4 regions of the Clostridium sp. AWRP genome follow, and region 4 is predicted to be linked to each of the others. Evidence: riboswitches for the same ligand, from Rfam matches in the RefSeq annotation. Region 4 holds a riboswitch; each other region holds the start of a gene.
What was found. Region 4 has a riboswitch for thiamine pyrophosphate ahead of DMR38_RS15450 (sulfide-dependent adenosine diphosphate thiazole synthase). Riboswitches for the same ligand answer to the same signal wherever they lie in the genome.

Region 1 (5,024 bases), 1.9 Mb from region 4:
GTACTCAAACTCTCTCAGAAATAGACAGCGGATTAACTAATTACTTTAATGGATTTTCAGATATAATTAATCTTACTGCAAATAATCCCGGTATTATAAACATTGATACAGACAATAATACTGCAATGATATCAGATATGCTAAAAGGTATAAAAGAAAGTGACAAGGATATATTTGATGTATATTACGGAACTGCCTCCAAAAAGTTTACTATGTATCCTATTTCAACAATGCCTGAAGGATATGATCCAACCACAAGACCTTGGTATAAACAAGCTTTAGCAAACAAAGGTAAAGTCGTAATAACTCCTCCTTACAAAGACATTGTAACTGGTAAAACTCTTGTTGGAGTTGTACAAACAGTAGAAAAAAACGGGCAAGTAGTTGGTGTTATTGGATTGGATTGTTCTCTAACTACACTTACAGAAAGAATGTCTACAAAAAAAGTAGGTACTACAGGATATGTATTTCTTTCTGATTCATCAGGTAATACCTTAGCACATCCCCAAAAAGAACTTATCAATACAAATATAATCTCTAAGCTGTCTTTTTGGGATAAGGCAAAATCAGGAAACAGTGGATTTGTTAATTATACCTATAATGGTACTAATAAATTTGGTGTATACCAGACAAATAAATTAACAGGTTGGAAGCTAGTTGCTACTTTAGATAAAAGCGAACTCACTAGGGATACAAATTCTATATTAGCCACAACTTTCTTAATAATAATAATAATGGGACTAATTGCAACATTTCTTTCATTGTTTTTAAGCAAAGGATTATCTAATAATATTAAAAACCTAAAAGAGGTATTTGCCAAGGCCTCAAATGGAGATTTAACAGTATCCATAACTGCTTCCACAAAAGATGAATTTGAAGATTTGGCTGCATCATTTAATTTGATGATGAAAAATATATCCAAGCTAATGAATAATGTTTTAAAATCATCTGAAACAGTGCTACAAACGTCAACAAGTCTTGCAAGTATGTCTGAAGAAGTAACAGCTTCCGTAGGCGAAGTAGCAAAAGCTGTTGAAGAAGTTTCCTTAGGTGCAACTGAACAAGCTAAAGGTGCCCAAAATGGTGCTTCTGAAATGGAAGATCTATCAAATAGATTGGAGGAAGTTAGTATTAATTCTAATGAAATGGATAAAATTTCAAATGCCACTAAAAGATTAGGTACAAAAGGACTCTCTGTAGTAGATACTTTAACTGAAAAATCGAATAAAGCTAAAACAGTTACTACCTCTGTCAATGATATAGTTCGTGACATGAACGAAAGTGCTAAACAGATAAATAGTATATCTGAAACAATATCTGAAATAACAGAACAAACTAATCTTTTAGCATTAAATGCAAGTATAGAATCTGCACGGGCAGGCGAAGCTGGCAAAGGATTTGCCGTAGTAGCAGAAGAAATAAGAATACTGGCTGAAGAATCTCAAAATTCAACCAATGAGATAAAGAAAATTATAGAAAGTATACAAAATAAATCAGAGACAGCAGTAAATGCTATTAAATCCGCTGAAAATGCCGTAGATGAGCAATATTTAGCCGTAGATCAAACTCATAAAATATTTAAAGTAATTCTAAAATCAATTGAATCAATGATTGCTAAAGTTGATGAGGTAAAAACATCTATTTCCGATATAAATGAGAAAAAGCAAGCTACAATATCTGAAATTGATAATATTTCATCTATATCACAGGAAACAGCTGCAGCTTCACAAGAAACTACAGCTTCCACAGAAGAAATATCAGCCACTATGGAAGAACTTACAAAGCATTCAAGTAATCTTCAAATATTAGCAGAACAATTAGCAGCTGAAATAAATAAATTTAAAATTAGCTAAGAGACAAAATTAAGCTACTATATTTTATATAGCAGCTTAATCTTAAATTAATTACTCAACTCTCACAAATTAAGAATTAATAATGAAGAATTAATAGTGAAGGATGATTTTTAGCTATCGCAAAAAATCTTTAAATTTTATATAAATCAACTCGGCTATGTTTTGCTTTAGCAAAACGAGCTTTCAAAAATTAACTAAAGATTTTTTGTAGTGTAACGGAAAAAAATCCACATTAACTATTAATTCTTCACTCTTAACTCTTAACTATTAACTAAAAAAATTGTTTCATAAGAATCACTTGATAAATATCCTATTTACTAATTCTATAAGTTCATCCTTTACCCAATCCTTTTTAAAAAAGTAAGTAGCTCCAAGATCTTCACATATTCCATTTTCATCTGAAAAATCTTTTTCCCCTCCATCGGAAAGAATAATTATTTTTAAATCTTTATACTCCCTTTTTAATTCTATAAGAACTTCTATTCCACTTTTTTTAGGCATATATATATCCGTGATTACTAGATCAATATTACCACTTTCTTTAAATACTTTAATTCCTTCTTCACCATCTCCTGCTTCATATACTTTATAATTTGCTTCCTCTAGAATTTTCCTTATAAATTGTCTCACACTTAAAGAATCATCAATTATTAATATATTTTTTTTACCCATAATTCTTTAAAACTCCCCTCATAAAGTTTATCTAATTTAATACTTTTTATATGATATCTACCATACGTAATACTCCCATTAATTTTGTAAATCAACCATAAAGTTACCTAAGCATACAAATAATCACAAATTCATATTCTAATTATACAAAATATTAGAATAATTTTCTATAGTTTATGCCATTTTATTACAAACAATATTCTAAATCATTTACATATATAAGACTAAGTAGTATTATATACCTATAAATCAATAAATTGTTGTGGGGGAACCAGTTTGGTTGAGAAGGTAAAACCTGACCCTTTGAACTTGATGTAGTTAACACTACCGTAGGGATGCAAATTAATAAAGATATATTTCAAGGAGTGTTTACAATATAAACACTCTTTTTTATTTTTAGAAATAAAAGAAAAGATTGGGAGTCCATGATACTATGAACAAAAAATTATATATAGTAACAAACAGAAAGCTTGTAAAAAATAAGAACATGATTGATATCTTAAAGGGTTCCATATTAGGTGGCGCAGACGCCATAATTTTACGTGAAAAAGATCTTACTTACAGTCAATTGGTTCCAATTGCTGAGAAAATAAAGAGAATTACAGATTCTAACAATATACCCTTAATAATAAACAACAATATAGAAACAGCTTTAAAAATAGACTCCAAAGGATTTCACACAAGTTATAAAGATTATATGAATAGCAATTTAAAATTGAAATGCACTGTAGGTGTATCTGTGCACAATACTTTGGAAGCTATAAACGCACAAAAAAAAGGCGCAGATTATCTCCTTGCGGGACATATTTTTGAAACAAACTGTAAAAAAGGACTAAAAGGCAGGGGTATTTCATTTTTAAAAGAAATCATAAATAACGTTTCAATTCCAGTTATTGCAATAGGTGGAATAACTGAGACTAATATAGATATAGTACTAAGAACCAAAGTTCATGGTGCAGCTGTAATGTCTCTTGTAATGGCTTCAGATGACCCTTTTACTACAACTTATAATCTAAAAAAACATTTTAAAAGATGAAGGTATGATAAAATTTAGAGATAAAATCATGAATTACATTCTTCAATAAAGTTCAGAATTCTGTAAATGTGCAACCTTGTAATATGATAATTTAAGTATTACAATGTATACATATGTATATTTTTTTATCATAATAAAAACATAGATAAGAGGAGATTTTCATTATGGAAAGCACAAAGAACTTTAATGTGAGAAACGAGAGAAACCTCACAATGCTAGTAGATTTCTATGAATTTACTATGGGTAACGGGTATTTGAAAACCAATATGGGTAATAGAATAGCCTATTTTGATATGTTTTTCAGAAAGATTCCAGATGAAGGTGGTTATTGCATAATGGCAGGTGTTCAACAAGTTATAGAATACCTGTCAAATTTAAGTTTTACAGATGAAGATATAGAGTATCTAAGGGGTAAGAAACAATTTTCAGAAGACTTTTTAAATTACCTAAAAGATTTTAGATTTTGCTGTGATGTATGGGCAGTACCCGAGGGAACCCCTATATTTCCAAATGAACCGCTAATAACTGTAAGAGGCCCCGCTATTCAAGCTCAGTTTGTTGAAACCATGATACTTCTAACTATAAATCACCAGACTCTAATTGCAACAAAAGCAAGTAGGATTTGTAGATCAGCAGGCACTAGACCTGTAATGGAATTTGGTTCTAGGCGTGCTCAAGCTCCTGATGCAGCTATATATGGTGCCAGGGCTGCAGTTATAGGTGGATGTAATTCCACTGCTTGTACTATATCTGAACAAATGTTTGGTATGCCTGCAGTTGGTACAATGGCTCACAGTTGGATACAACTTTTTCCATCAGAATATGAATCTTTTAAGGCCTGGGCTGAAGTATACCCTGATAATTGTGTACTACTTATTGATACATACAATGTACTGAAATCCGGCCTACCCAATGCTATAAAGGTTTTCAAAGAAATCTTAATTCCAAATGGCCATAAACCTAAGGGAGTAAGAATTGATAGCGGAGATATAACTTACTTAACAAAAGAATGTAGAAAAATACTTGATAGCGCTGATCTTGAAGATGTTAACATAGTTATTTCAAACTCATTAGATGAATTTATCATAACTGACGTACTTAGAGAAGGTGCCTGCATTGATTCTTTTGGTGTAGGAGAAAGGCTTATAACTGCAAGATCAGAACCAGTATTTGGTGGAGTATATAAGCTATCTGCCATAGAGGATAAGGAAGGTAAAATAATACCTAAAATTAAAATAAGTGAAAATGAAGAGAAAATAACTAACCCTGGATTTAAAAAAGTATATAGAATTTATAGTAAAAAAGAAAATAAAGCAATTGCAGATTTAATAACCTTAGAAGATGAAGAAATCAATAAGGATGAGCCCATAGAAATATTTGATCCAGTTTTTACGTGGAAAAGGAAAAAAATAAGAGATTATTATATAAAAGATTTAAGAGTAAAAATATTTGATAAGGGAAAA
Region 2 (5,024 bases), 1.5 Mb from region 4:
GAAAAAGTTTTTCGATAAACTTTTTGAATTTACTAATAGACTCTCGAATTTTGCACTGAAAGCATATATCCTTAAGCCATTTTCACACATTTTCTTGTGAATTTAGCATAGGGGAATATGTTGGAAGATTAATCAAAAATAGTTTTTCTTTATGAAGTTCTGCAAATTCTTCGATATTCTTTGCTTTGTGAATTCTGTAATTGTCCCATATTAAAAATATCCTTTTACCTTTGCTTTGCCCAACAAGTTATTTTAAAAACTCAAGCATTTCTATAGAAGTAATTGAGTGTTGTGCTGGATATATATTGATTAGAGTATTATAATTCTTAGATATCTCTGTAGCACCAATGATATTGAAACCTGCTCGTATGTTATTACTTTCAATTATAGGGGATTGCCCTATAGGACTCCAACTCCTGCGGTTAACAGACTCTAGTCTTATTCTTGTTTCATCTTCAACATATAGGACGGAGTCATCTGTGTTCTCAATGATAGGCAGTAAATCAGCTATTTTTTTTAAAGATAGCTTGCAGCTCAGCATCTCCTTTGGTTAGTTTATATTGACCTCTTTTAAAGGAAAAGCCAAGACTTATTAGTAGTTGTCTTATCCACTTTTGTGAATAGGAGTTACCATATTTATCTTCAATATATTGGGATAATAAAGCTGTTGTCCAGCTGGACCGCGTATAACCAAAAGCTTCAGGTGACTTGCTTAGAACTACGTTCTTTAAATCCTTAAGCATTTCATCAGTAAAACTGCTTTTAGAACCGCCGCGATTATCTATAATTGAATCTATTCCATATTCGTTCCACTTGTGTATATAGGCAGTTATAGCTGCACGTGTTCTGCAAAGGGTGTTCATTATATCATTGGTATGAATTCCGTTATATCTCATTATTACAGTGCTTAAAAGCGCTCTGGTATACTTGCTCGTTGATGAGTTAATTATTTCATTTAATTCATTTATTGTATATCCATGTAGAGTTTCAACTTCTACTAAATGCATTTCCATATTATTTACTCCAATACTATATTTATTTATCAACTTGGATATCTATATACTTAGGTAAAATTTGCAGGGGAACTAATATAGTTGAGAAGGATAAAACCTAACCCTTAGAACCTGTCAGTTAATACTGTTGTAAGGAACCAAGCACAAACATGATAAAAAGTCTATTCTTATAGGAAAGGTAAAAAGAATAGGCGGTATGAGAATGAGCATAGTAGATACAAACGGGAATTTGCAGAACACAGATGGAACAACTGCAAATCTTAAAGAAAGATTATATATTCAAAAAGCCTTGTCTGGTAAAAGTAATGTATCAGATCCATTGATAAGCAAAAATAAAAGCGATGTAGTAGTTATGTATGCAGTTCCTATTAAAAACAATAATGAAATTGTAGGAGTATTACTTGAAACAAGGGATGGTAATCGTTTAAGCGACATAACTAATGAGGCTAAGTTTGGAAAAACAGGTTATGCATTTATGATAATAAAAGATGGAGCACTCATTGCTAATCCTGATAAAAATAAAGTCATAAAGATGGATAATCCCATTGAAGATGCAAAAAAAGATGCTAAACTGCAAGCTTTAGCAAATATTCATAAGAAAATGGGAACAGGAGAATCAGGAATGGATCAGTATGTTTATAATGGAGAAGATAAATATGTAGGATATGCTCCAGTCAAAGGAACTGAATGGTCTGTTGGAGTTTGCGTGTCAAAAGGCGAAATATTGTCAGAATTAAATACTCTAAGAATTCCCATTATAGGATTTTCCATACTATTTATGTTGCTTGGAGCTGCCATAGTTTATATTATTGCTAATAGCATCTCTAAAGGAATAAAATCTGCTTCGAAACATTTGAATTCATTAGCAGAAGGAGATTTATGCTAGGAAGTTTCACCTAAATATTTGCAAATGAAAGATGAAGTCGGAGCCATGACAAATTCCATGAAAGTGATGCAGGAATCATTAAAAGGAATGATTAACCGAATAAAAGAAAATTCTTTAAATATTAATATGCAGTCAGAAAACTTATCTTCCACTGCAGAAGAAATATCTAGTTCATCACAAAATGTTTCAGAAGCTATAAACGAAATTGCAAAAGGAACAAGTTCCCAATCTGAAGACTTAATAAATATAACAGATATTCTTAATAGCTTTAGTGATAAGTTATCTAAAATGGTTAATGAAATACAGGTTGTAGATTCGAAGTCTAGGGGAATTAGTTTAATGGCAAAAGAAAGTGGTACAGAAATGAATAAACTAAATCAATCTGTATCAAATGTTAGTAATTCATTTAAGATTTTTAATGGTAAAATTGTTGGACTTGGAAATAATATAAATGAAATAAATAAAATTATCAACATAATAAATGACATTGCAGAGCAAACAAATTTACTAGCATTAAATGCTGCTATTGAAGCAGCTAGGGCAGGAGAATCGGGTAAATGATTTGCAGTTGTTGCAGATGAAATAAGACAACTTGCTGAACAATCTCAATTATCATCAAAAAATATTAGTAAATTAATTAGTAAGATATCTAAAAATACTGATACTATAGTTCAAGACTCTGTGAATATGGATAGTGAATTAGTAAATCAAGTTAAAACTATAGATAGTTCGATAATATCATTTAAAAACATTATAGAAGCAGTAAATGACGTAATTCCTAAAATTGAAACAGTTATGAATTCTTCTGAAGACATAAATAAAGATAAAAATACTATTTTAAATAGGGTAGAAAATGTATCCTCAGTTTCACTTGAAGTTTCAGCAACTTCAAAAGAGATTTCAGTATCATCAGAAGAAATAGCAGCATCATCACAAACACTTAGTAATATGACTAAAGAAATGCTTGATGAAGTAAATAAATTTAAAATATAATATTTTAAATGTGCGTCCAGATGGGTACATACTTATCGGTGGAAATCCGATCTGGATACCAAGACTGATAATCATGTACCTGACCTGCTGCTTCTTTCTTTAAAAGTTATAAAAACTTCATCAAGTAATATTCACATTTTTAGTGTAATGGTTATTCTTGTTTTTAAAGAATTTTTGTCTGTCCAGCTTCGTTACCTATTGATAAATTAATTTCATCATATGTTATAACTTTATTTTTGATTTCTCCGAATTTTCTAACAACTGGAGTAGGATTCTGATTAAAATTCATACTAAGGCTTTGATTAGAGTAGTGTCCAGCTGGATCAATATAATATTTAAAGTCAATTGTTTTTTCTACATCTATATCCGCATATGCAATTCCTTCTGTTTCTGCTTCAATCATTTCACTAATTGGTTCTCCATCTGGTCCATAAATACAAGTATGTCCACTTTTAAACGTGTCAAAGTAATTTCTCTTCTCTTTCGTTTCACAAATCATATTTTTCATTTCTTCTGAGTAAATTGACGAAGTCATTAATACAAAAGTTTGAGTAGAAATTGCATAATATCTACTTGAAATTTCATCATCAAAATATCCAGGCCAAGATGCTACATGAACTTGTTCATTTTGAGAATTCATAGCAAGAAGGTCTAATGGTACTTGATGTTCCCAACACATACATCCACCTAAATTTCCAATTTCAGTTTCAAATACAGGCATTAAGCTTCCATTTCCATCACCCCAACAGAGTCTTTCAGCAACAGAAGCTCTCATCTTTCTATGTTTTCCAATTAAGTCTCCTTCTGGATTAAACCATAATTGTGCTAGATATAATGATCCTCCGTCTTTTTCACTACAAGAAATACAAACGTAAGTTTTATTTCTTTTTGCTGATTCACTTATTTTTTGAACTGCCAAACTAGGGATTTCTACAGCATTTTTATATAATTCGTGATACCATTTTCTTGTGTATTCTGGATGTCCAATAAAAGCAAACCAAGGATATCCTGGTAAGAAAGCTTCTGGAAACGCTACTAATTTTGCCCCCTTTGATGCTGCCTCATCAATTAACTTACAAGACTTTTCAACTGTTGCATCTAAATTCAAGTATACTGGTGCAGCCTGAACTGCTGCTGCTTTAAACTTTGGATATTGTTTTGACATAATTATACTCACCTCATTTTAATATTTTTTCATGTTTTATATGCAACTTTTATTAATCAGTAAAAATTTATGCAAGTTATTTATTAATTTAATTATAGCACTTATTTTTTTTGTTGAACAACAACTAATAGTTTATATATATAAACTATTAGTTGTTGATTCACGCTCAAGCTTCTCACATTTATTTCTAATTATAAAATTCAACTTGAATTTTTTACTTTCAATAATCATATTGACATTTTTTAAGTTCTCAAATGATATTTCTTTTTTTGCTTAAATAATGCTTTTTATTAACTAAAAGATATAACTTATATGATTTTAAAGGAATTTTATTAAACTTTGTATTATCAAGCGAAAACCAATTGTATTTTCTCTCTACGCATTATCAAAGATGGTGAACAACTTCTATTTTGTCAGATAAACCAGCCCCTTGCCTGCTTTATTCCTAGTTATTTTGCGCTTATTGTTTTCTTTCTATTAAGTAGAAGCAAATACTATAGAAGTGATTGAGAGATTGCAAGCACCCAAATAATAAACAAAACTTCAAGCAAAAAAGATACTACCTTCAAGCATAGTTGTTATGTCACTAATAATGATGTCTAGAATTATAGAAGGTATATGACAAACAACAGTACTTGCATTAGGTACTGCCAAAATTGGGGGTCCATATTATTCTCTAATAGGCCTTTTATAGGACTTTTAGGTTCTTTTATGACAAGCAGTAACATGTCTTCGACTATAATTTTGGGGAACTTCAGTCAACAACTGCAGAAATTTCTGTAAAATAAGGAAATGTGTTAAAAAAATATTGCCTATTGCTCTAGTATTAACATTAATTTTTGGAATAGTTCTTTATATTTCTCAAATTATATTGATAATTGAACTATAGACTACCATACAATGCCAATCCACACATAAAACATAGGACTAAGGTATTTCAACTCCTTAATCCTATTATATTTCTATG
Region 3 (5,024 bases), 410 kb from region 4:
GAAGAAAAGAATTCATTATCGCTGCTAAAACATTTTGTAATATCATTCCCCTGATCATCAATATAATATCCCCTAACTATCCCATGGATTATAAAATAAAGACTTGTAGACTTCATTCCTTCCAACAATACAATATGTTTGGCAGAAAACTTTATAAAAAAAGCTTCCTTGTTAATCATATCAGCAGTACTTTCCTCTATTTTTATTCCAAGTCCTGCTTCCAAATATTCACTCACATTCACCCTTTTCCTCATCTCCCCTTTTATCCTTCAAATTTTTTTAACTATAAATTACTACAAAAATTTTTTCTAAAATTCAGCGGCGATACATTTTTAACTTTTTTATATATACGGCTGAAATAATTTACATCACTAAATCCACAATTCAATGCTATTTCTGTTATATTTAAATCAGTTTTTTGCAGCAGTGAATCTGCTTTTTGTATTCTAAGGTTATTTATATAATTCGTTAGAGATCTACCTGTAATTTGTTTAAATGTCCTGCAAAAATGCTCTTTACTAATATGAGCCATTTCTGAAATTTCATCTAAAGTTATCTTTTCAGTAAAATTTTCGTTGATGTACAAAAATATATTTTTTAATCTGTTTAGATTATCAACTCGACAGTTAAATTGTTTTGCTGTTAAAATTTTTTCAACATATCTTCTAAATAACAGTACAATAAGTTCATATATATATGCTTTTACAGCCAGTTCGTATCCAAGCCTTTTTGAAAAATACTCCTCAATAATTTTATCTGCACAATTGAGTATCTCCTTATCATTCCTAACTAGATTTTTAAATAAAATGAGGTTCTTTGCCAGTGGTACCATGAACTTGGTCTGGCAGGAGTCCATCTGACTACTAAAGAGAAATGAAAGGTCAACCCTTATAATATAATATATTAAATTATCACATAAGCTTTCACAGTAATGAAGTTCATTGCTGTTCACAATTATAAAATCCCCAGCTTTTACATGAATACTTTTATAATTGCACCTGATTAAGGCACTACCCTGGATAAAATAAAAAAATTGAAGATGCTCATGCCAATTTTCTTCAAATGTAGCTCCTAGCTTATTAACTTTTACTTTAAATATATCTACAAAAAAATTTCTATTGGGCATATCTTTATAATAATAATTAATTTTAGACTTATTCATAATTGCAGCATCTCCTTATATCAATATAATGCTAATATCAATCAATATATTCAATGAAATTCAATACTTATATTGTTATTATATATCTAGATGTTTCACTAGTAAATATCAATAAAATACTACTATTTTAAAAAGAAAGGGGTTATCTAACTAACATGGAATATAAAAATAAATACGGAATTTTACTTGTTGTTATATCTATGACTTTTATGTCTTGTCTTGTTTCTAATATTGTTAATGTAGCTCTGCCTGTAATGTCAAAAAAACTTTCAGTACCTATGGTATCTATAGAATGGGTTGTAGCAAGTTATATCATCTCGATTTGCTCAACTATTTTAATATTTGGAAGGCTAGGTGATATAATAGGCAAAATGAAGGTATTTAAATTTGGAATGGTTGTCTTTACTATCGCTTCTTTCACATGCGGCATTTCAACTTCATTTACAGAGCTTATTATATTTAGAATCATACAAGGCATTGGTGCTTCAGCTTACATGGCCAACAATCAAGGTATTATAACTCAGGTTTTTCCAAGAAATGAAAGGGGAAAAGCCCTTGGAATTTTGGCATCCTCTGTTGCCCTAGGAACCTTAATAGGGTCACCTGCTGGTGGATTTATTACCTACTATCTAAGTTGGAATTATATATTTTTCGTCAATGTACCTATTGGAGTAATTGCATTTATCGCTGCTTTAAAAGTATTGCCCCATAGTAAAAACCAAAATAAGGAGATAAATAGTAAACTTGATGTAAAAGGATCAACCTTTATTTTCCTATCAATGGTACTTTTATTTGGCTCCCTGATTCAAGGGCAGAAGGTCGGATATAATAATCCTATTATAATTACAATATTTATTGTATCTATTCTATTTATAGCAGTATTTATTGTATTAGAAAATAAAATAGAAAAACCTCTCATACAAATGAAAATTTTTAAGAACAATGTATTTTCTTTAAGCTTGTTTTGTGCATTTATATCATTTGTTTGTCTAAATGCTTCAATAATTATAATACCTTTTTATCTTCAAGATGCAATGAAACTAAACTCTAGTATAACAGGTCTTATAATGATAGTACAGCCACTAGTCATGGCTGTGATTTCTCCGCTTTCAGGAAACTTGTCAGACAAAATAGGCTCCAAGCTTTTAAGTTTTTTAGGACTCTTGCTTATGAGTATAAGTTTTATATTCCTATCATTTTTAAATCAATATTCTTCTATAACAAAGATTATACTTTATATTGTTGTATTAGCTTTAGGACAATCACTGTTTCAACCTTCAAATAATTCACTTATAATGTCAACAGTTCCTAAAAATGAACTAGGAATAGCCGGAAGTGTCAATTCTCTTGTGAGAAACTTAGGACAAATTATAGGAATTATACTTTCCACAAGCCTCTTATATAGTTTTATGAGCATTAAGATAGGTTATCGTGTAACAGATTATGTTACAGGAAGAGATGATATTTTTGTATATGGAATGAAATATGTATATATTGTTCTAACTATTGTATGTGCCTTCGGGGCACTACTCACTGCTTTTAGAATGCACAATAAGAAAATCACACAAATAGATCAGTCAGCTGCAGATGTACACGGTAAAAATTTTTAAAAATTGATTTCTGTATAATATTTTATTTCAAAGCATTTTAAACAATATTTACAGCAGTAAAAGCAATAAAAAATGTAAAATTCTAAACTATAACGTGATGTGAACTTAAAATTTTATAAAGGAAGTGAAATAAATTTGCATACATGGAAAACATATGGTATGATTTTCATAAAAAGGGAGCATGCTTAAGCATGCTGAGAGGAAGTATATGCTTCGACCTATAACTTGATTCGGATAATACCGACGTAAGGAAATATTTAATTTATGCTGTTTTTGTATGTTTTATGAGTGTAGATGGAATGTGCCTTACAAGGTATGTTCCATTTTTATATTTAAAAAGCAGTGGGGGAGCGCCCGAGGCTTTATAATAAAAATACAACTAAATAGCGAGGGAACTTGTGTTTCAAGGTGAGAGGAAGCTTTTGAGCTTCGACCGACCAATATGATTTGTCATATAGGGAATTGCTATTTGGTTACTCTAAAATTATGCCTGCGATAATGATGTTTATTTCCTATGTGATAAATTTAGAAAATAAATATTATTATGGAGGTACTTTATTATGGAAAGAAACTCAAAACTATTAAAAAAACTTATGCTGGCAATGATGGTGGCAATGGGAGTTGTCATTTCGCCAATTCTTCGTATAGAAGGAATGTGTCCTATGTCTTCTGTTATAAATATTACATGTGCAGTTTTTTTTGGACCTTGGTATGCGCTGCTTTGTGCTGTTTGTATTGGAATTATAAGAATGTTTCTTATGGGAATTCCACCTTTAGCTTTGACAGGTGCTGTTTTTGGAGCTTTTTTAGCAGGATTTTTATATAGGATATCTAAGAATACTTTAATTTTTGCAGTTTTAGGTGAAGTTATCGGAACAGGTATTATAGGTGCTGTTGTCTCATCGCCTATTATGACATATTTCTGGGGCAAAAAAGGACTTTCACTTATGTTTTATATTCCTTTATTCTTTACTGCTACAATTATTGGTGGAACAATTGCCTTTATTTTTTTAGGAGCATTAAGCAAAAATGGAATGCTTATAAAGATTCAGAAAAACTTGGGGGTAAAAGTTTATGAAAAATCAACAGATAGGGATAAACAACCTATTGCAAATAAAACGCAATGTTAAAATAAAAAAACCTCTTATTCATTATATTACAAATCCAATTTCAATAAATGATTGTGCAAATGCAATGCTTGCTATTGGGGCAAAACCTATTATGGCCGAGCATCCTCTAGAAGTTTCTGAAATTACATCTGCTTCTAACGCACTTGGTGTTAACCTTGGAAATATAACTGATGTTAGGATGAAATCCATGTTGATTTCAGGTAAAACAGCTTTTAAAGAGAGGATTCCCCAAGTAATTGATCTTGTTGGTGTTGGCTGCAGTAAATTGAGGTTTAATTATGCAAAAAAGTTTATTTCTCAGTGCCATCCAGATGTCATCAAAGGTAACTTATCTGAAATAAGAGCAATTTGTGGTATAGAAAGCAATGCAAAAGGAATAGATGCAGGAGAATGTGATAGGATAACAGATGATAACTTTGATGAAAATATAGAAATTGTGAAAAAACTATCCCTTAGAACAAATTCTGTTATTGCAGCTACTGGTGCAGTAGATGTAATAACTAACGGCAGCCAAACATATTTAATAAAAAACGGCTGTGAAATGCTTTCAATGGTAACAGGTACAGGATGTATGGTTACTGCACTCATAGCAAGTTATATTTCTTCCTTAGATATATTTGGTGGTACTATTTTAGCTGTATCACTTATGGGAATATGCGGGGAACTTTCTCAGCATACTACTGGTATAGGAAGCTTTAGGACTGATCTTATAGATAATTTATTTACAATTTCTGATAATACTATAACAAATAAAATAAAGTGTGAATTAAAATAATATAAACAGATTTCTAAGCATCAGATGGAGTTTTAACTCCACCTGATGCTTAGAAATCGTTATCCAGGGACGTAGCTGCTCTTTACTCCCACTTGGAGAAGAAGTGGGGGTATTAGAGCAGGTAGTCATCGGATAAAAAGCTTAAAAATTTGAGAACGTACCTAAATCAAGTACGTTCCCTCTATTCTATCGGCATATAGTTATAAACAGCTGACTCCACGGTACCTTTATAATCACTGCTGTATAACGTCAACACAGGAAACTTAACAATTTTATACGCCTGGGAAATGAATGTAATTAATGGTATTTCATTTTTCATAAAGCTCTTTAAATTTTTACTTCCTGAA
Region 4 (5,024 bases):
CCCATTCTCTTTTCTTCTTTAAAAATAGTAAATGTTTTAATATTTGCCTCGAAACCCATAATTATAATTTAAACTTTTGTACAAGTTCATTAAGTTTCTGAGCACTGCCTGCCTGGATTTGTGCTGTTTTAGCCGCCTGTTCAATTCCCTGTGTAGTTTCATTTATACTCTCTTTTATCACAAATGCATCTTCTGAAGATTTCTGAGCTACTTCTGCCATATTCTGTGCTGCTTCACTCACCTGATTCATGGTTGCAGTAAGTTCTTCTGACATAGACGCAATTTCTTCCGACGTTTTACTTACAAATTCAGCCTCGCTATAATATTGATTTCCCATACTTCCAAAAGCTTCAAATCCTTTACCCACATCTATATGTACAAAATCCAATATATTATTGCTGTTCAATGACAGGTTTTTAAATGCTTCATGGACCTTTGAAATAGTGTCCTGAATACCAGTTGTTGCTTCTGAAGACTGCTCAGCAAGATTTCTTACTTCATCCGCAACTACAGCAAATCCTTTTCCTTTTTCTCCAGCTCTTGCTGCTTCTATTGCTGCATTTAATGCAAGTAAATTGGTCTGCTGCGCTATGCTCGATATCGTATCAGCCATAATTTTTATGTTTTCTACTACTTTACCATCTTCAATTGCCTGCAATGTTTTTTCTCTTTTTTCATTATAGACTTTTCTTGTTCGCTCGATTGCCCTTTTACCACTTTCCTGTACAGTTAAAGCATGCTCTTTTGACTGGTTTGCACTATTACTTCCATCTAAAGATTTTTGTGAAAGCTCACTTATACTAGAATTAACCTCCTGGATAGATGCTGTAATTTCTTCAGTAGATGCACTTGTTTCTTGTACTCCAGATGTAATATTGTCCACAGCATTTTGCATATTTTCAGTTTTAGAATAAAGTTCCTCAACAGTAGCAGATAATTCTTCGCTGGCTGCACTCATATCCTGAGAATTTTCCATTATATTGTGAATAAGATTTTTTATATTGTCTCTAGCATTTGTAAGGGCAACTACAGTTTCTCCAAATTCGTCTTTTCTGGCCATTGAAGATTTATATGATAAATCATATCTCTCTAGTTTATGTGCAAAATTAAGTATGTCATGAAGTACCTTGTTTATGTCATTTGATGTAAGCAATCCTATCAATATTGCAAGAGCAAATCCAAAAATTATCAATATAGCCATTATTACACTTGACATATTGTATAATTTTACATCGTCTTGATTATCGTTTTTTGCATAATTGAGATTTAAATTTATTAAATCATTTAAACTTTTAGACATATTTTCTCTCATAGGTGTCGCTTTATTTAGCAGTTCACTTTCTGCAGATTCATAATCCTTTTTTGATGAAAAATCATCAATATTTTTAACTTCAGCATTATAACTTTTCAATTGATTTTTAAATGTTTCCCATGCATTCTTTTGTGAAGCATCCATTTGAAATGTATCAAAAGTTTTAATATATTCGGCATTATTGCTTTTTTTGGCATTTATATCTTTTTCAGCATCTTGCCTTTTTATATCACTCTTTTGATAAACCATTTTTAAGGTATCTGACCTTATATCAGATAAATTCCTGTTCATATCAGATAACTTATAAACAATCTGCATATTTTGATTGTACATGTTTTGGGAATTACTTGAAACTTTCTTTAAAGATATTGTTCCCACTATTCCTACAATTAAAATCAATGCAGCTACAATTAAATAAGAAATAAGTAATCTTACTTTTACTTTTACATTTTTCAATAAGTTCATTAGAGCCCCTCCTCATATTAAACAAAATGAATATTTTGTATAGAAAATAATACTTTCATACTTATTTGCTATTTCTTTATTTTGATATTATTCCATAAACTGAAAATTATAACATATATTATTACATTTTATTTAAAATAATAGTAATATTTTGATATTTTTTTTATAATCAGCGGATTTTACTTAATAATATGTTATAATATGTTATAATTTATTAGTCAAAATATTCATAATGTATAGTTATTTAAAAAAGTATTTAATTAGCTGATAATAGATTAAACATCGTCCATTTATTTTTAGAAGTAAAAAATTTTAAAAAATTATATTAACAAAATTATATATAAGTGGTATTATAAAAGCTGTTAGTAATAATTAGATGTCATTAATGATACTAAAAGTAACAAAAACAAAATAGTAACTATATTTTAATGGGGAGCTCATGTTTTGGGCTGAGAAAGGACTAGTAAGTACCTGACTCTTATAACTTGATCGGAGTAATGTCCGCGTAGGGAAGGTTTAAAATATTTAGCACACCTGTTTCTACGGGTGTGCTTTTTAATTTATCAATTTACATAGTAAAGGAGCAAAGAAAAATGTATTTAGAAGACACAAAAATTTCAAAGGCTATTATTGATACTTACAAAAATAAACTAGAAGATGTTTTACATTCAGATGTAATTATTGTTGGAGGAGGTCCTTCAGGTTTAGTAGCTGCAAGCTATCTTGCTAAAGCTGGAATTAAAACAACCCTTTTAGAGCGCAGCTTGAGTATTGGCGGCGGCATGTGGGGCGGCGGTATGATGATGAATCAGATCGTTATTCAAGAAAGTGCTAAAAGCATCCTTGATGAATCTAACATTGGATACAAAAAATATGAAGAAAATTACTATACAGCTGATTCCATTGAATGTGTTTCTGGACTTACTTTCAATGCAGCACAATCTGGAGCCAGAATATTAAATTTGATTACAGTAGAAGATGTAATTGTTAAGGATAAATGTATTTCAGGTCTAGTTATTAATTGGGCCGCTGTTGAAAAAACAAGAATGCCTATTGATCCTATAATGATAGAATCAAAATATGTTCTTGATGCTACCGGACATGATGCATCAGTTGTAAATAAATTAGTAACCAGAATGGGAAATGTTTTAAACACTCCTAACGGAACTTTGGAAGGCGAAAAGCCAATGTGGGCAAATCGAGGAGAAGAACAGGTGGTTGAAAATACCCGTGAAGTTTACCCTGGTCTTTATGTATCTGGTATGGCTGCCAATGCAACTTTTGGTGGTCAAAGAATGGGACCAATTTTTGGAGGTATGTTAATTTCAGGACAAAAAGTTGCCCAGGAATTAATAAAGAAAATAAAAAGCCGTTAACATATGACATACATAGGTTAATTACTCTATCCTATATTTAAAATAAAAATGTATCCTGCAGAATAGACACGGAAAATGATATCGTATATAATCTTACAGGATACTCTTATATTTAATCAATAACCTTATGTATCATTTTTTGAAATGCCTTATCAGATAGGATTTCATTTGTAACAAACTTACCATTATAAAACAAGCTATATGTAGTAAACGGTGCTGGGGACATTCTTGCTTCCTTAGTTGATTCAAATCGTATTGATTTAAATGCAATTTTTTTCTCAGAAGCAACCTTTTCAATGATAGGCACATACTTTGCAGTAAACGGACATTGATTTGAATAATATAAAACAAAACCTTGCTCTTTAATTGAAGGTACTTTTATATGTTTCATAAAACTGGGCTTAAGTACATTTTCATGAAATGGCAAATAAAATAATTCATAGAAAGGCTTTGAAGTATCAGCCAATTCAAATTTCTTATATTTTAAATACTTAGAATCTGAAATATAAGGAATTTTCTTTTTAGCAGACAATATGACTAGCCCTAATTTCCCCTTTTCCCTACTATCAGAAATACAGGCATTCAAAAGTTCATTTGAATATCCCTTTCCTTTAAATCGCCCCGATACCCACAGACAGTCAATAAACATATAACCCTTTGCCTCAATAGGACACCATGCATTTTCTGCTGGCACATATTCTATAAAACACTTTCCCCTGACATTTCCTTTTAAAAATACCAGTCCTTCTTTAAAACGTTTCTTCAGCCATTCTTTTTTTGAAACAACCTGGCAATCTTTATTGCTTGAAATTGCACAGCAAATATGTTCTTCCTCTATATTTTCTTCCGTAACCTTTATTAATTCCATTTTACCACCTTCTTAGATTTTATTTTACTATATAATATATCAAACATAACATGACAACTGCATGTCATCTTTGATATATTTCTTCAAGTTCATATTTTCTTCATAATCAAAAGTATAACTTGATCTATAGCAACTGGAAATATATACTCTTTATTAAAAGTAGAAAATGCTTCTAAATTGTGATATATTGTTAATAAAATATTTCACAAAATTATGAGAGAAGGAATTATAAATGGAGAAAATTTTTCAATCATTGATTAATACTGCACCAGTCATAAGTGAAGCACTTGAAGGAAATACAGTTATCACAATTTGGGATAAAGAAAAATGTATATATGCTCTAGACAGTAAAAATAAAAAATCTACTGTAAAAGCCGGCGACAAATCCGACATGAATCTTATTGAAAATGTTGGTGCCAGTGATACCATTTTTAATAAAAAGGAAACATTTAGAGCTATATTTAATAAGAATGAACATGGTATAGATGCTAAAGTTACCATAATTCCTGCAATTAATAAAAACGGACAAGTTGTTGGCGTATTAATTTTATCAACAGACATAGAAAGCGCTATAAAAATTAAAAAATCCACATCAGAATTAAAGAGTTCTCTTCAAGAAACAAGCTCAAGTATATCAGAAATTACTAACGATGCTGTTAAATTGTCTGAAAAGTTAAATTATATTATAGAAAATACTGAAGTAACAAAAAAATTAATAACTGAAAGCAATGAGGCTATTAATTTAATTGAAAGCATCTCAAAACAATCTAATCTTCTTGGACTTAATGCTGCAATAGAGTCTTCAAGAGCTGGAGAATATGGAAAGGGGTTCTCTGTAGTAGCAGGAGAAATGAGGAAATTGGCATCAAATAGCAGTGAATCTTCTAAAAAGATCTCATCAGCACTTGTCGAAATGAACAATAATATGAAAGTAATAATAGATACTATAAATGAATTGGGCCAAATAGCCACAACTCAAGCCGGTTCATTAGAAGAAGTATCT

Region 1: another riboswitch for thiamine pyrophosphate. It lies ahead of DMR38_RS06800 (thiamine phosphate synthase); the one in region 4 lies ahead of DMR38_RS15450 (sulfide-dependent adenosine diphosphate thiazole synthase).
Region 2: another riboswitch for thiamine pyrophosphate. It lies ahead of DMR38_RS22180 (cache domain-containing protein); the one in region 4 lies ahead of DMR38_RS15450 (sulfide-dependent adenosine diphosphate thiazole synthase).
Region 3: another riboswitch for thiamine pyrophosphate. It lies ahead of thiW (energy coupling factor transporter S component ThiW); the one in region 4 lies ahead of DMR38_RS15450 (sulfide-dependent adenosine diphosphate thiazole synthase).

The regions. Positions count from the first base shown of each region.
Region 1 covers NZ_CP029758.2:1,456,195-1,461,218, reverse strand. Annotated here, with positions in the region: gene DMR38_RS06810 (methyl-accepting chemotaxis protein) at 1-1,853, shown strand, start outside; gene DMR38_RS06805 (response regulator) at 2,148-2,525, opposite strand; TPP riboswitch at 2,780-2,879, shown strand; gene DMR38_RS06800 (thiamine phosphate synthase) at 2,959-3,561, shown strand; gene DMR38_RS06795 (nicotinate phosphoribosyltransferase) at 3,726-5,024, shown strand, end outside.
Region 2 covers NZ_CP029758.2:328,151-333,174, reverse strand. Annotated here, with positions in the region: gene DMR38_RS22190 (hypothetical protein) at 83-175, opposite strand; gene DMR38_RS22185 (winged helix-turn-helix domain-containing protein) at 504-1,013, opposite strand; TPP riboswitch at 1,069-1,167, shown strand; gene DMR38_RS22180 (cache domain-containing protein) at 1,216-1,899, shown strand; partial or broken gene DMR38_RS22175 (methyl-accepting chemotaxis protein) at 1,924-2,892, shown strand; gene DMR38_RS01555 (carbon-nitrogen hydrolase family protein) at 3,056-4,057, opposite strand.
Region 3 covers NZ_CP029758.2:3,766,741-3,771,764, forward strand. Annotated here, with positions in the region: gene DMR38_RS17505 (Crp/Fnr family transcriptional regulator) at 1-242, opposite strand, end outside; gene DMR38_RS17510 (AraC family transcriptional regulator) at 284-1,162, opposite strand; gene DMR38_RS17515 (MFS transporter) at 1,318-2,772, shown strand; TPP riboswitch at 2,936-3,041, shown strand; gene thiW (energy coupling factor transporter S component ThiW) at 3,333-3,902, shown strand; gene thiM (hydroxyethylthiazole kinase) at 3,880-4,677, shown strand; gene DMR38_RS17535 (MerR family transcriptional regulator) at 4,859-5,024, opposite strand, start outside.
Region 4 covers NZ_CP029758.2:3,359,338-3,364,361, forward strand. Annotated here, with positions in the region: gene DMR38_RS15445 (methyl-accepting chemotaxis protein) at 62-1,777, opposite strand; TPP riboswitch at 2,197-2,306, shown strand; gene DMR38_RS15450 (sulfide-dependent adenosine diphosphate thiazole synthase) at 2,371-3,153, shown strand; gene DMR38_RS15455 (GNAT family N-acetyltransferase) at 3,266-4,021, opposite strand; gene DMR38_RS15460 (methyl-accepting chemotaxis protein) at 4,254-5,024, shown strand, end outside.